3 regions of the Paenibacillus sp. UMB7766-LJ446 genome follow, and region 1 is predicted to be linked to each of the others. Evidence: predicted binding sites of a transcription regulator. Region 1 holds the regulator's gene; each other region holds the start of a gene.

The links. The regulator Rex, encoded in region 1, represses fermentation and respiration genes when NADH is low (regulators of the CRP and FNR family bind a similar motif). The targets are predictions, from matches to a motif close to TTGTGAAATATTTCACAA.
Region 2: a site for Rex is predicted at 2,978-2,995, ahead of nirB (nitrite reductase large subunit NirB). Genes of this name have one in related genera too.
Region 3: a site for Rex is predicted at 2,444-2,461, ahead of pflB (formate C-acetyltransferase). Genes of this name have one in related genera too.

The regions. Positions count from the first base shown of each region.
Region 1 is NZ_JASOYM010000018.1:67,840-72,951, reverse strand. Features, by position in the region: gene QP794_RS30300 (cell wall elongation regulator TseB-like domain-containing protein) at 1-469, opposite strand, end outside; gene QP794_RS30295 (amidohydrolase) at 511-1,815, opposite strand; gene QP794_RS30290 (redox-sensing transcriptional repressor Rex) at 1,802-2,455, opposite strand; gene dinG (ATP-dependent DNA helicase DinG) at 2,692-5,112, opposite strand, start outside.
Region 2 is NZ_JASOYM010000006.1:179,644-184,755, reverse strand. Features, by position in the region: gene QP794_RS16920 (formate/nitrite transporter family protein) at 1-10, opposite strand, end outside; gene nirD (nitrite reductase small subunit NirD) at 64-390, opposite strand; gene nirB (nitrite reductase large subunit NirB) at 460-2,889, opposite strand; gene QP794_RS16905 (metal-dependent hydrolase) at 3,185-3,892, shown strand; gene QP794_RS16900 (M42 family metallopeptidase) at 4,038-5,111, opposite strand.
Region 3 is NZ_JASOYM010000008.1:169,933-175,044, forward strand. Features, by position in the region: gene adhE (bifunctional acetaldehyde-CoA/alcohol dehydrogenase) at 1-2,004, shown strand, start outside; gene pflB (formate C-acetyltransferase) at 2,543-4,801, shown strand; gene pflA (pyruvate formate-lyase-activating protein) at 4,885-5,112, shown strand, end outside.

The DNA of each region.
Region 1 (5,112 bases):
GGTAATAATTGTGAGTAGCATCGTTATAATACACTTGCCATACATAGATTCCATTCACAACACCTGGCATGATTCGTTTGATCTCCCCGCCTGGAACTTCAGAGCTGAACCGATTTCGAATCTGTGCTTCAGACATGCCGTTCTTCAGCAGTTCACTGTGCACCGCATTGGTCCCTGTCACAGGCTTGTTATTTTCATCAAACTTGATCCACACCAATACATCCTGGTTATCCTTATTTTTACCGATCAGGGTCCAGTATATGTTGTCTCCGCCGTCTTTTTGACCCCATACATACTTACGCAGGTCTTCGTGTGACGTAATCCCAACCTGTTCCTGGGCCGCCTGTATGGCCAACGCCTCTTCCTTGCGCTGATCCTGGGTAACATAGACATAATAACGCTGAAGTCCAAACAGAATCAGAACCAGGAGCAGCAGCGAAATCCATATCCACTTCTTTTTTTTCTTCAAAAGCCGAACTTCCTTTCCCTATGACGATGCTGTCCTTGGAATTAACGGGCAAGCAGACCGTCAAATGCCAGTTGAGACTCACGCAAAATACGCTCTTCATCCATCGTAAGACATTCGCCATGTTTAACCACTTGTTTACCATCCACCCACACATGCTCTACATCTTTGGCTGATGCGGAGTATATGGTATGGGAAATCAGATCCGTATGCGGATAGAAATGGGCTTGTTCAATATTCAAGGCGATGAAGTCAGCCTTCATGCCTGTTTGCAGTGCTCCTGTATTGTTCAGGAATATGGATTTGGCACCATACGAAGTTCCAAGCAGAAGTGCTTCCCCTGCTGGCACTGCGGTAGGATCACCGGACACACCTTTGTGAATCAAAGCAGCAAGTCTCATCTCTTCAAACATATCGAGGTTATTGTTACTTGCTGGTCCATCTGTTCCGAGGGACACGGTCACCCCTGCTTTCAGCAGATCAGGTACTCGTGCAACACCCGAAGCCAATTTAAGGTTACTGCCTGGATTGTGGGAAACTGCTACATCATGTGATGCAAGAATTTCGATCTCTTCATCATTCAGATGTACCGCATGTGCAACCAGAGATGGACGGGAGAAAAATCCTAGCTTCTCCAGATGTGCAACCGGACGTTGACCGTAATCAGCCACGTTCTGTTCCACTTCACGAAGCGTTTCAGACATATGCGTATGCAAAGGCAGATTCAGGTCATGAGCAACCTGTACCAACTTCTCTATGTAATCCGGAGGGCAAGTGTAAGGTGCGTGTGGAGAAATTACGGTTGTAATTCTTCCGTCTGCTTGTCCATTCCATTGACGAGCAAATGCTGCGGATTCTTCCAGCTTGCGCTGTTGTTCTTCCGCTGAGCAAAGTCCGATTACCCCTCGTGCCAGAGCAGCCCGAACGCCGGATTGTTCCACCACTTTTGCAACCTGATCCATATGATCATACATATCCAGAAACGCTGTTGTTCCACCTTTCAACATTTCAAGTACGGAAAGTGATGTGCCCCAATATACGTCTTCAGACGTCATTTTGGCTTCCATTGGCCACATTTTCTCCTGCAACCATACTTGTAATGCCAAATCATCTCCATGACCTCTCAGAAGCGACATGGCCGCGTGACCATGCGTATTGATCAGACCCGGCAAGAAGAGCAGTCCTTTTCCATCCACCTTTGTCAGACTTTCGTCTCCTTCCGGCAAAGTCTCACCAATATGCACAATCTTGTCATTCTCGACAACCATGTAACCTTGAACCACTTTCCAATTCGTGCCCTCACTCACGGCAAATTTGCCGTTGTGAATTACCCATCTATTTGTCGTCATCTTCCTCGTCGTCCTTTCCGTTCTCCAAATAATAAGCAAGGCTAAGCAGATCCGTCGTAAAATCGGCATGATGAATGCGAATATGCGGCGGGGTCTTCAGGATCGTTGGCGCAAAATTCAGAATCGCTTCAATTCCTGACTCAATCAACTGATCGGCAACATTTTGGGCTTCCGTATCCGGAACCGTGATAATCCCTATACGAATGTTATCTTTTTTGACCGAATCCGTTAATTCATTCATCGGTTGCACCGTCAGACTGTTAATTTGACTTCCAATCTTCGGACCGTAGGCATCAAATACAGCGACAATCTTCATGTTGTCTTTGAGGTAGGCATTGTAATTGGACAAGGCGTGTCCCAAATTACCTGCTCCGACAAGAGCTACATTGATCTGCTGGTCTATTTTCAGAATATGGCGGATCTTCTCGATGAGATATGAAACGTCATATCCGATCCCTTTACGACCAAAGTCACCGAAGTAAGCCAGGTCTTTACGAATCTGAGCCGGATTCAAATCCAGTCTCAATCCAAGTTCTTGTGAAGAAACCGTATTGACTTCGCGCTGATGCAGTTCATTCAAATAACGCAAGTAAACAGGCAATCTTCGCACCACGGCTTCCGAAATTTTATCTGATTTCATTCATTGCTCCCCCTTACCAAGGCCACGATAGATAGATGAAAAGATGAGCACCCTGTCTAAAACGATGCAAAAAGATGACTGAATTAAACAGGATGCTCTTTGTTATATAATGGATAATTGCTTGAATTACTTCTTTAATCGCTTACTCACTATTCATGAAACGAATGAATGATATTGCTCAATTTTACCGCCAATTAGTGGCTTCATGCAATCATATAAGCTACAGAGCATAGCTGTTATTGCTGTTCATCGGTTGGTCTCTCAAGCCATTCCGAAATACGAGGAACCATCTGCTCTGTAAGCATGTGTTCCATTTTGGGACCTGGTAATGAATATAAAAAGTACTTGCCATAATATGCTTCAATGACACGTGTATCGTATACAATCACAATACCTCTGTCTTTACCCGTACGAACCAGTCTGCCGAATCCCTGTTTGAAGCGGATAACGGCTTGCGGCACGGACAGCTTCATAAACGGATTTTTCTTCTGTTGCTGCAAAAGCTCACTCTTCGCTTCAACTAATGGATGATTGGGTGGCTGGAACGGCAGTCTGACAATCGCAAGACAGGTCAGAGCCTCTCCAGGAATGTCCACTCCTTCCCAGAAGCTGCTTGTGCCAAGAAGTACAGTTGCTTTCGCATCCTGGAAGCGGCGTGTAAGCTTGGAACGGCTGCCGCTGTCCACCCCTTGCCCGAGCAAAGAGATATCATTACCTGACAAGGCCTCCTTAAGCGGGTCATAGACCTGGCGCAGCATGCGGTAGGAGGTGAACAACACCATCATGCGTCCACGAGTCGCGATAGCCGTTTCCGCGAGCGAATGCACGAGCATATCCACAAAGTGGGCATCACCTACACTGCCCTTCACACTTGGGAAATCACGCGGAATGACGAGCAGGGCCTGTTCGCGATAGTTGAATGGTGACGGCAGCATGGATGTCAACAAGCGGTTATTCTCGGCAGCTTCCTGCAAGCCCAGCTGTTCGATCATGAATTGAAATGACTTGTCAACCGAGAGCGTAGCCGATGTAAGCACAACGCTTTTCTTTTTATCAAAGAACATATCCTTCAATTGCGCACTGACATCGACAGGAACGGCATAGAGCTGCAGTGATTTACTGCGGAACTGGCCGCTAGCCTCCATCCAGTACACGGTATTGGCATCATCCATGCGCATGAAGAAACGCAGATTATCCTTGATCGTTGCCAAGTCCTTGAGCAGTCCTGAGATATCCATAATCAGACTATCGGACTGATAATCATCCTGATCTTCTTTCACTTCAAGCAGCAGCTTGTCGCCTTTACGAATCAAATCGCCTAGGGTTACATAGATTTGGTTTTCTACATCCTGTAATTCCTGCCATTTGGCCGGTTTTTGCGATGGCTTCAGTCTAAGTGAAAATTGTCCAGTCTCGCCTGGAGAAGCATCGCTACGTTCAGGCAGCAGGCCGAACAGTGTATCGCTTAGTCGATCCCATATCTCCTTAACTTCAACGGCAAGCGGGAACATCTGATCAATCATGGAGCCCCACTGTACCGAATTTTCATGACCCGACAGTTGAGAACGAAGCATCGGAAGTTGGCCATTACGGCTATCTTTAAACAGTCGGGTCAATATATGAACCAACGTAAAATATTTCATGTGAAGACCAAGATGCTTACCTGCTACATCCTCCAGATGATGTGCTTCATCAATGACAAGACTTTCGTAGGCTGGCAGCAGCTGATGTGCTGCTTTGACATCCGTAAACAATTTCGAATGATTCGTTATGACGATATCGGACAGCCCGGCTTCATGTTTGGCCCGATGATAGAAACATTTACGGAACCAAGGACAGGAGCGTCCAAGACAGGATTCAGACTCACTCTGTACCGTCTCCCAGAAGTCTCCACCGCGCCCGCTTAGATTAAGCTCCTCGTCGTCTCCAGTCTCCGTCTGGGTAAGCCAGACAATCATCTGAGCTGCTGTAAAATAATCCTCTTTCGGTGTAGCGAATTCACGTTTATTGATTTTATGCTCAAACTTACGCAGACACAGATAGTGCCCACGACCTTTGAACACCGCTGCCTTGAACGGGAACGGAACCACTTGGGTCAGCATAGGAATATCCCGCTCTCTCAATTGCTCCTGCAGGTTGATGGTATGTGTGCTGACCATGACTTTCTGTTCCTGTTTCACACTTTCATAGATGGCAGGCAACAAATAACCAAGCGATTTGCCAGTACCCGTTCCAGCTTCAATCAATAGATGCTTCTCTTCATCCAAAGCTTGTCGTACACTGCTGAACATCTGAGTTTGCGCCTCACGCTCCTCATAATGGTCCAGCGTCTCCTTCAGGTTATCTCTAACCTGATCCATAAACTGCTCGAAACTTACGTTTTCCAGCGGGTTACCCTCCCGCTCATCACGTGGTGAACCTATATCAGTCCAGTCACTCACGTTCAGGGCGAGCTGGCGATAATACGTATGACCATCCAGGTCCTGAATCGGCTCTGATTCCTTCTCAGTACGCATTCCGTCGAAGAACCAACCCAAGTCACTATCTTCTGGCGCAAACAGATCACTGAGGCGCTGAATCGTGATCAGAGGCAATGCACGCAGCTCATCGAGACACTTCAGTAATACAAAAGCTGTCGCAAGAGCATCACTGTCTGC
Region 2 (5,112 bases), on a different contig from region 1:
ACGTATACATGACGATTTCCCCCATTATGGTGCATCTTTAGCTGACAGTGAAAATCTTACAAACTATAAAGCGATCCAGATCTGCCCGTTCTCGATCTTCACGGGATACATCTGCACTTGTCCCTGATCGGGGGCCTGAACAAGACCTGTGTTTAAGTCGATTTTCCAATCATACAGCGGATCGTACAGATAATACCCGGAGACAATCCCTTCCGCCAGCGGTCCGCCCTTGGGATGAGGATTTTTGTTTTCTGCAGCGAAGATGCTATCATCCGAGGTGCGAAATACGGCCAGTTGATGGCCTTCAATATCAACCACTCTGCCAATCTGCGGCAGGAATTCTTCGATCTCTCCGGCAGGATAGTAGATGGCAGATTGCTGTGTTGTCATATGAACATCTCCTTCATTTTCAGATTACGTTAGAGGCTCAATATCTATTATAATGGCCGAGACAGGGTACTATGGTCGAGCAGAAACTTCTATGCCATGGAATAATTTGTTCTGGCCTTCCTCATTACGCAGTGCTTTTTTCCAAGGATCTTCCACTTGCTCAAGAGCGAATTCGATTCGTTCCATAAGCGCCTTACGCTCTTTTACGTCATCGACAACAACGGCTCGAATCTGCTCCAGACCTATGCGTTCCACCCATTCGGAAGTCCGCTCCAGGTAGTTGGCTGTCTCCCGATAGTGCTGCATAATCGCTCCACAAAGCTCAACTAATTCTTCATCGGTCTTCACCTTGCACAGGGAGTCAGCCAGTCTAGCCTTGATGCCACCGTTGCCTCCAATAAATATTTCCCAGCCGCCGTCGTTGCCCACGATACCAATATCTTTCGTACACGACTCCGCACAGTTACGAGGGCAACCGTTTACGGCATATTTAAACTTGGCAGGCAAATCCAGACGTTCAAACTTGCGCTCTAGCAGAGCGCCCATCGCCATGGAATCCTGCGTGCCAAAGCGGCAAAATTGTGAGCCGACACATGTTTTGACTGTACGCAGCGATTTGGCGTATGCATAGCCAGAAGGCATATCCAATTCAGCCCAGACTTTGGGCAGATCTTCTTTTTTGACTCCAATCAGATCTAGCCGCTGACCTCCAGTTACTTTGACAGCTTTTACATCGTATTTGACCGAAATGTCGGCAATGCGTTTCAGGTCTTCCGGAGTTGTGACTCCGCCATACATGCGCGGTACAACCGTATACGTGCCGTCTTTTTGAATATTGGCGTTCATGCGTTCGTTGACAAAACGGGATTCCTTTTCATCCACATGGGCATCTGGTGCAATCATGCCAAGGTAATAGTTAATGGCCGGGCGGCATTTGGAACACCCTTCGGGTTGACTCCATCCCAGAACATGCATGACCTCTTTGGTCGTTTGCAGTCCTTTCTGTCTGATCTCGGCTACGATTTCATCCCGGCTGAGGGAGGTACAGCCACAGATTCCCTGTTTGGCACCCGCTGTAAAGTTGTCTCCAAGCACATATTGCAAAATCTGTTCAACAACCGGCTTGCAGCCACCGCAGGAGCGCGTTGCCCCCGTACAGGCTTTGATTTCGTCTACATTGGTCAATCCCTCACTTGTAATGGCACTGATAATGGATCCTTTGGTTACCCCGTTACATCCACAGACAATTTCGTCTTCTGCTATGGTTTCCACGGATGCAGCTTTTTTGTTCCCACCGCAGCCTGTACCCATCAGTGAAGCATATAGTTCATCGGTCATCTCAGCTTGTTGTTTGATCAATTTCTGTAATTCGGCAGAATCCGTGATATCACCAAAGAGTACAGCGCCAACCATGATATTATCCCGAAGCAGAATTTTTTTGTATGTGCGTTTCCAGTCGTCCTTATGTGCAATGACCGTATGTTCGGGACTGTCAATAAATTCACCGGTCGAAAAGACATCTACGCCCGAAATTTTCAATTTCGTGGATACCACAGAACCTTCATAAGGAGCTGTCTCAACACCGCATATATGTTTGGCCAGAATCATGCCCTGTTCAAATAGTGGGGCAACAAGGCCATAGCATACACCACGATGTTCGGTACATTCTCCGACGGAATATACATTATCCAGTGACGTCTGCATATAGTCATCCACTACAATGCCCCGGTTAACTTCTATGCCACTATCCCGGGCTACACCCGTATTGGGTTTGATGCCTACGGCCATGACAACAAAATCAGTGTTCAGCACGGAATCGTCCGTAAAACGGATACCTTCTACCCGTTCGCCACCGAGAAGCTCTGCAGTTTGTGCGCCCATCTTGAGCCGGATGCCCTGTCGCTCAAGTTCGGCTTTTAACATCATGGACGCCTGTGGGTCAAGCTGGCGTTCCATCAGATCCTCCATCAGATGCACGACAGTGACTTCCATGCCGAGTTGTACCAAGCCTTTGGCAGCTTCGAGGCCGAGAAGACCACCTCCAATGACAGCGGCTTTTTTATATTGTTTCGCGGCTTCCAGCATGACGTTACAGTCCGCGATATCCCTGAAGCCGACGACTCCTTGTTTGTCATGACCCGGTACGGGAAGAATGAAGGAGCTGGAGCCGGTTGCAATGATGGCTTTGTCATAAGGGAAGCGTGCGCCTTCCGCAGTTACGACTTCACGGGTCTTGGAATCAATCCGTGTTACGGTTGTACCCGTATGGAGGGTGATACCATAATCTTCATACCAATGCAGATCATTGAGCACAATATCATCAACTGTTTTGCTGCCTTCCAATACATAGGACAGCATAATCCGGTTGTAATTGGGATAGGGCTCTGTGCCAAAGACGGTAATGTCGAACCGGGAACTCAATTTTAAAATTTGTTCAACTGTACTGATACCTGCCATACCGTTTCCGATTATAACCAGTTTTTCCTTATTTCCGTTCATGTGTATATGCCTCCTTGAATGGACACTTTACATTACCATCATTTTTAGTGGTTTATATTTGAATCATAACGTTCAATGCAGACATAAAATGTGATTATTTTCACTAACGACTATAGTTGAATCACAAATTTAAAAGTGTGATCTCTATCACGGATTCTTTTTTATTTTTTTTGGATACAGGGTAAAACTTAAATGAAATGAGAAATGCGAACCATTGTTCTTATATTGTTTTCGTTGTAATATCTGGAGTGGACGGTTTATGTTCCCTATTTCTTCGAAAGGAAGTTTTTGCATCATGATGGGAAGATCCCACCTCATTATTGGGACCACTGTATCCCTCTCTGTTCTGCAATTGGCAGGTATGCCCGTGACTGCACCGGCGGTTACTGTGGCTCTGATCGGTTCGCTGCTGCCAGACATCGATGAACCAAATTCGCTATTGGTATCCAAGGCATTGCCGAACAGCCTGATTCGACTGCTGCAGACCATCCTGCTGCCTGTCGCTGTATTTGTGTACTTCTATGTTCAGGCGAAACCATGGAATCTGCTGCTTGCCATTCTGATTGCGATGGTATCTTTCCTGCCGTCCCGTTCGCTGCGCAAAGTGTTGATGTTTGCGATTGGATTAGGACTCGTATTTTATGGCCATGCATTTGCACCATGGAATCTGATCGCGGGCAGTCTGTTAATGCTGTGCACGACGCTAACTCACCGGGGATTGACGCATACCCTCTATGGAACCGCCGTATGGGCAGGATTGCTCTACAGTACGACTCATTTGCAAGGGCCTGAGATCTGGGTAGCTGGAGGTACGGCATATGCCATGCATCTGCTGGCTGATTCGTTGACGAATCGGGGCATTCGTCCATTGCCGCCAATCAAGTGGCGTATACGGTTCAATCTCATGAGTACAGGCACGAAACATGGGGCCGTTGTGGAGAATGTCTGCATTGTGCTGGCACTTATTTTGGCCTGGATTGCGTTTTCGCCTTTATTTCTCTAACCACCAAATCATGCCAGTCTTTGCTTCTGCAGAGGCTGGCATTGTACTATTCAATTCTATTTCTCACCTTAACCTGATGATTGTGAATGTCCTGTTCTGAATATAAAAAAGATGCCCTCAAAATCAGGGCATCTCTTAATGGTAGTTACGCGTTTTCGATTATTGTGTTCAGTGTTGTCTGATCCAGACCCTTCACCAGCTTCACGAGCAACTCTTTTGCTGCATCATAGTCATCCGTATGAATAATGGAAGAAGAGGTATGAATGTAACGTGCGCAGATGCCAATTACTGTTGAAGGCACACCAATTCCGCTCAGATGAACCGCTCCGGCATCCGTACCCCCAGGGGAGATGAAATATTGCATTTTGATCTGATTGGATGATGCTGTGTCCTGAACATACTCAACAATACCTCGATGGGTGAACATGCCCGGATCGAAGATGCGCAGCAGGGCCCCCTGACCAATATGTCCGAATGATTGTTTATCTCCGGTCATATCATTCGCGGCACTGCAGTCCAGTGCAAAGAAAATATCCGGCTCAATTAGATTGGCAGCCGTGCGTGCACCACGGAGTCCCAATTCCTCTTGAACGGTTGCACCGCAATAGAGGGTGTTTGGCAACTTTTCCTTATGTAGTGCTTCAACCAGCTCAAGCGCAAGCCCTACTCCGTAACGGTTATCCCAAGCCTTTGCCATAATTTTCTTCGGATTGGCCATCGGTGTGAACTCACAGATCGGTACGATCTGCATACCAGGATGAATACCCCAAGATTCTGCTTCTGCACGGTTATCCGCCCCAACATCCAAGTACATATGGTTGAGATCAACCGGTTTATTACGCTGGGATTCATCGAGTAAATGAGTAGGTGTTGAACCGACAACCCCGGGAATCCGGCGTTCTGGAGTGATGAGTTCCAGACGTTGAGACAGTACAGCCTGACTCCACCATCCACCGAGTGGACGGAATTTGATCATGCCTGTTTCCGTAATGCCTGTAGTCATGAAGCCAACTTCGTCGAAGTGACCTGCAACCATGACTTTGGGTCCGGACGCCTCTCCTCGCAATACGCCAAAAAGGCTGCCCAACCGATCCTGGACAAATTCATCCGTATAAGGAGACATTTGTTCCTTCATCCATCCGCGAAGTTCGCGTTCAAACCCGGAAACGGAAGGGAATTCCGTCAACGTTCGAAACATTTCCAACGTTTTTTGATTCATG
Region 3 (5,112 bases), on a different contig from region 1:
GGCGGATCAGGCATGGTACGGGCTGCATACAGCTGTGGTAAACCGGCACTGGGCGTAGGGCCAGGGAACGTTCCTTGCTTTATTGAAAAAAGTGCAGATATCAATCAAGCGGTAACGGATCTGATTTTGTCCAAATCGTTTGATAACGGCATGATCTGTGCTTCCGAGCAAGCGGTCATCATCGAGGAACCGATCTTTGATCAGGTGAAAAAGAAAATGATCGCCAACGGCTGTTACTTTGTGAACAAGGATGAGGCTGCGAAACTGACCGCAGGTGCGATTAACGCTGAGAAATGTGCGGTGAATCCGGCGATTGTGGGTCAATCTGCAGTCAGCATTGCGAAAATGTGCGGTATCGAGGTTCCTGCTGGCACCAAAATTCTCGTAGCCGAGATTGAAGGTGTAGGCACGAAATTCCCATTGTCGGCTGAAAAACTAAGCCCGGTACTGGCTTGTTACAAAGTGAAAACGGCAGCTGAAGGGATTGAGCGTGCAGCAGAAGTGGTTGCTTTTGGCGGCATGGGTCACTCCTCCGTTATTCATTCGACGAACGAAGAAGTGATTGGCAAATTCGCAGATCGTCTGCAAACCGGACGGATTATCGTGAATTCACCATCCACACACGGCGCCATCGGTGACATCTACAACACCAATATGCCTTCACTGACACTGGGCTGCGGATCGTACGGACGTAACTCGACTTCTTCCAACGTAACCGCTGTGAACTTAATCAACGTGAAAAGGGTGGCTCGCCGTACCGTGAATATGCAGTGGTTCAAAGTGCCGAACAAAGTCTACTTCGAAAAAGGTGCAACACAGTATCTTGCCAAAATGCCGGACATCACACGCGTAGCTATTATTACGGATGCCATGATGGTCAAACTCGGTTATGTGGAAAAAGTAGAGCACTATCTGCGTCAACGTCAAATGCCAGTAGCCATTGAAGTGTTCTCTGATGTAGAACCCGATCCATCGACAACAACGGTAGACCGCGGTACGGAAATGATGCGCCGCTTCCAACCAGACTGCATTATCGCACTCGGCGGGGGATCACCGATGGATGCTGCCAAAGCGATGTGGTTGTTCTATGAATATCCGGACACAGACTTCAACGACTTGAAACAAAAATTCATGGATATCCGCAAACGGATCTACAAATATCCACGTCTCGGCGTGAAAGCGAAATTCGTAGCCATCCCGACAACTTCGGGCACAGGTTCGGAAGTAACATCGTTCGCGGTCATCACAGACAAGAACCAAGGGAACACCAAATATCCGCTGGCAGATTACGAGTTAACACCAGACGTAGCCATCGTAGACCCGGAATTCGTATACTCTCTGCCTAAAACCGCTGTTGCAGATACTGGTATGGACGTATTGACTCACGCCATTGAAGCGTATGTATCCGTCATGGCGAATGATTACACGGATGGTCTCGCGATCAAAGCGATTCAACTGGTATTCCAGTATCTCGAGCAATCGGCGCTGCAAGGTGACAAATTGGCTCGTGAGAAAATGCATAATGCTTCGACAATTGCTGGTATGGCTTTTGCCAACGCATTCTTGGGCATCAACCACAGCTTGGCACATAAATGGGGCGGTCAGTACCATACCGCACATGGACGTACCAATGCGATCCTGATGCCGCACGTTATTCGCTACAATGCGAAGAAACCGACGAAGTTTGCATCGTTCCCGAAATATTCGCACTTTGTTGCAGATGAGCGCTATGCCGAGATTGCCCGCATTCTGGGATTGCCTGCACGTACGACAGAAGAAGGGGTTACCAGTCTCATCAATGCGATTCGCAAACTGAACAAAACATTGGGTATTGAAGAATCGTTCCAGGAAATCGGATTTGACGCCAAAGACTTTGAAGCACATGTCGAGTATCTGGCAGACCGCGCATTCGAGGACCAATGTACAACCGCCAATCCAAAAATGCCGCTCGTAACTGAACTGGCAGATGTATACCGCAATGCATTCTACGGCAAGTTTGAATAAAGAGTAGTAAACAACTGGTTAAGGTTGAGGCAATATGTTCAGGGTTCCCCGAAATGGGGAGCCCCGATTGCCGTCTTTTCTGTAAAAAGGTATACGGAATCCTTGGGGTAGCCATTGAATTTAACACTTTACACGATAACGGAGGGGTAGAAATAACCTGAAAAAGCGAAGCGTTCGCCTTTATCCCCGGATTTCACCTTTTTCAAAGGGGATCAAAAAAATCTGGGGATAACAGCGATTGGAAGGTTGTTCTGCCACGCAGTGATCCTGTGTAAAGTGTTAAATTCACCTTGATACAGCATAGGTGAAGTGAGGATGGTCACAAACTTTGTGATATAAATCACAGATGTTGAAAGAGCGAAGACGTATACTGAAAATGTAAGAAAAACATTCATCCGCGGTTCCGGTTCCCAAGTAGAGAGAACATGTTCCGGCTCACATGTGAAATTTATCACATTAATCGCGGCTCTGGGCACAGATGAGACGAGTGAAGCATCCTGTCATGTGTCCGGAAATCCAAATTTGTGGAGGGATTACTATGTCGGTGATCGAAAAAGATGTCAAACAACAAACAGGCTGGAGAAACTTTACCAAAGGAACATGGACGAAATCCGTAGATGTGAATGATTTTCTGGCACGCAACTTATCACCCTACTATGGCGACGAAGCATTTCTTGCAGGTGCAACCCAAAATACGAAAGAGTTATGGGATATCGTTTCCGATCTTACCAAAAAAGAACGCGATAACGGCGGGGTACTCGATGTTGACGTAAATACGCCAGCAACGATTGTTTCTCACCAACCCGGTTATCTGGATAAATCCAAAGAACAGATTGTTGGTGTTCAAACGGATGCTCCATTCAAACGTTCCATTCAGCCATTTGGTGGAATTCGCATGATGATTGATGCTTGTGAAGCTTATGGTTTTGAGATGCCACAAGGCGTCATTGATATATTTACGAACATCCGCAAAACACATAACCAAGGCGTATTTGATGCTTATACATCCGACATGCGTGCAGCACGTAAAGCAGGCATTATTACCGGTCTGCCGGATGCTTACGGCCGTGGCCGGATCATCGGTGACTATCGCCGGGTAGCTCTCTATGGTGTGGACTTCCTGATTCGGAATAAAAAAGGCGAACTGAATGCACTTGAAGTCGATGTGATTGATGAAGATGTCATTCGCCTGCGTGAAGAACTGTCCGAACAGATTCGTGCATTGCAGGAATTGAAACAACTGGGTGAAATGCACGGTTTCGATATTTCCTTGCCAGCCACAACCGCCAAAGAAGCGTTCCAATGGCTCTACTTCGGTTACCTGGCTGCGATCAAAGAGCAAAACGGTGCGGCGATGTCCCTTGGACGTGTTTCTTCGTTCCTTGATATTTACATCGAGCGTGATTTGCAAGAAGGCTTGCTAACTGAGGAACAAGCTCAGGAACTGGTTGACCATTTTGTAATGAAACTGCGGATTGTTAAGTTCCTGCGTACGCCGGATTATAACGAATTGTTCAGTGGAGACCCAACATGGGTAACCGAATCCATCGGCGGTATGTCCGTAAATGGAGAAACCCGTGTTACGAAAAACAGCTTCCGTTTCCTGCATACTCTGAACAACCTCGGTCCTGCACCTGAGCCGAACCTGACTGTACTCTGGTCCACCAAGCTTCCGGAAGCGTTCAAACAATACTGTACGAAAGTATCCATTGAAACAAGCTCCATCCAGTATGAAAATGATGATCTGATGCGTCCGATCTACGGAGATGATTACGGTATTGCTTGCTGCGTATCTGCGATGAAGATCGGGAAACAAATGCAGTTCTTCGGCGCTCGTGCCAACCTGGCAAAGGCATTGCTGTATGCAATCAACGGCGGTCGTGACGAGAAATCGGGTGCACAAGTCGGCCCTGAATATCCAGCAATTACGAGCGAAGTACTGGATTACAATGAAGTGATGAAACGTTTCAAACCGATGATGGAATGGCTTGCCAAACTGTATATGAACTCACTCAACGTCATTCACTACATGCATGACAAATACAGCTACGAGCGTATCGAAATGGCCCTGCATGACCGTGACATCGTTCGTACGATGGCTTGCGGTATTGCTGGTCTCTCGGTTGCAGCAGATTCTCTGAGTGCAATCAAGTATGCTAAAGTCAAACCGATCCGTAACGAACAAGGCATCGCAATTGATTTTGAAATTGAAGGCGAGTTCCCTTGTTACGGTAACAATGAAGACAGTGTTGACAGCATCGCGGTTGAACTGGTGGAAAGCTTCATGGGCATGATTCGCAAACACAAAGCGTATCGTAATGCAATTCCAACTCAATCTGTACTGACGATCACATCGAACGTAGTGTACGGCAAGAAAACAGGTACAACACCGGATGGCCGTAAAGCAGGTGAACCGTTTGCACCTGGGGCGAACCCAATGCATGGTCGGGATAAAAAAGGTGCATTGGCATCCCTTGGCTCAGTAGCCAAACTGCCGTACGAACACAGCCTTGATGGAATTTCTAACACATTCTCCATCGTGCCTAAAGCACTCGGAAAAGAGTCAGACACACGCAAATCCAATCTGGTTGCCATGATGGACGGTTATTTTGGTCAAGGGGCACACCATCTGAACGTGAACGTATTTGATCGTCAGCAGTTGATTGACGCAATGGATCACCCGGAAAACTATCCACAGCTGACTGTACGGGTCTCTGGCTACGCGGTTAACTTCATTAAACTGACGCGTGAGCAACAACTTGATGTCATTAACCGGACCTTCCACGGTTCGATGTAATTTGGGCTTAACTCAACGGTTCACAGCAGTAGAATCTCTATAATAACGCATAGCGGATGCGGATACAGAAAGGAAGAGGCAGCATGGTTAGTGGACATATTCATTCACTCGAAACTTTCGGGACGGTTGACGGCCCAGGCATCCGCTTCGTGCTTTTTATGCAGGGATGTCTGCTCAAATGCCAGTATTGTCATAATCCTGATACATGGGCACTGGATGGTGGCAGGGAAATGAGCGTGGAGGAGGTACTGGCTGAAATTGAGCCGTACCTCTCCTACTACCGCAGTTCCGGCGGAGGGCTTACGGTATCC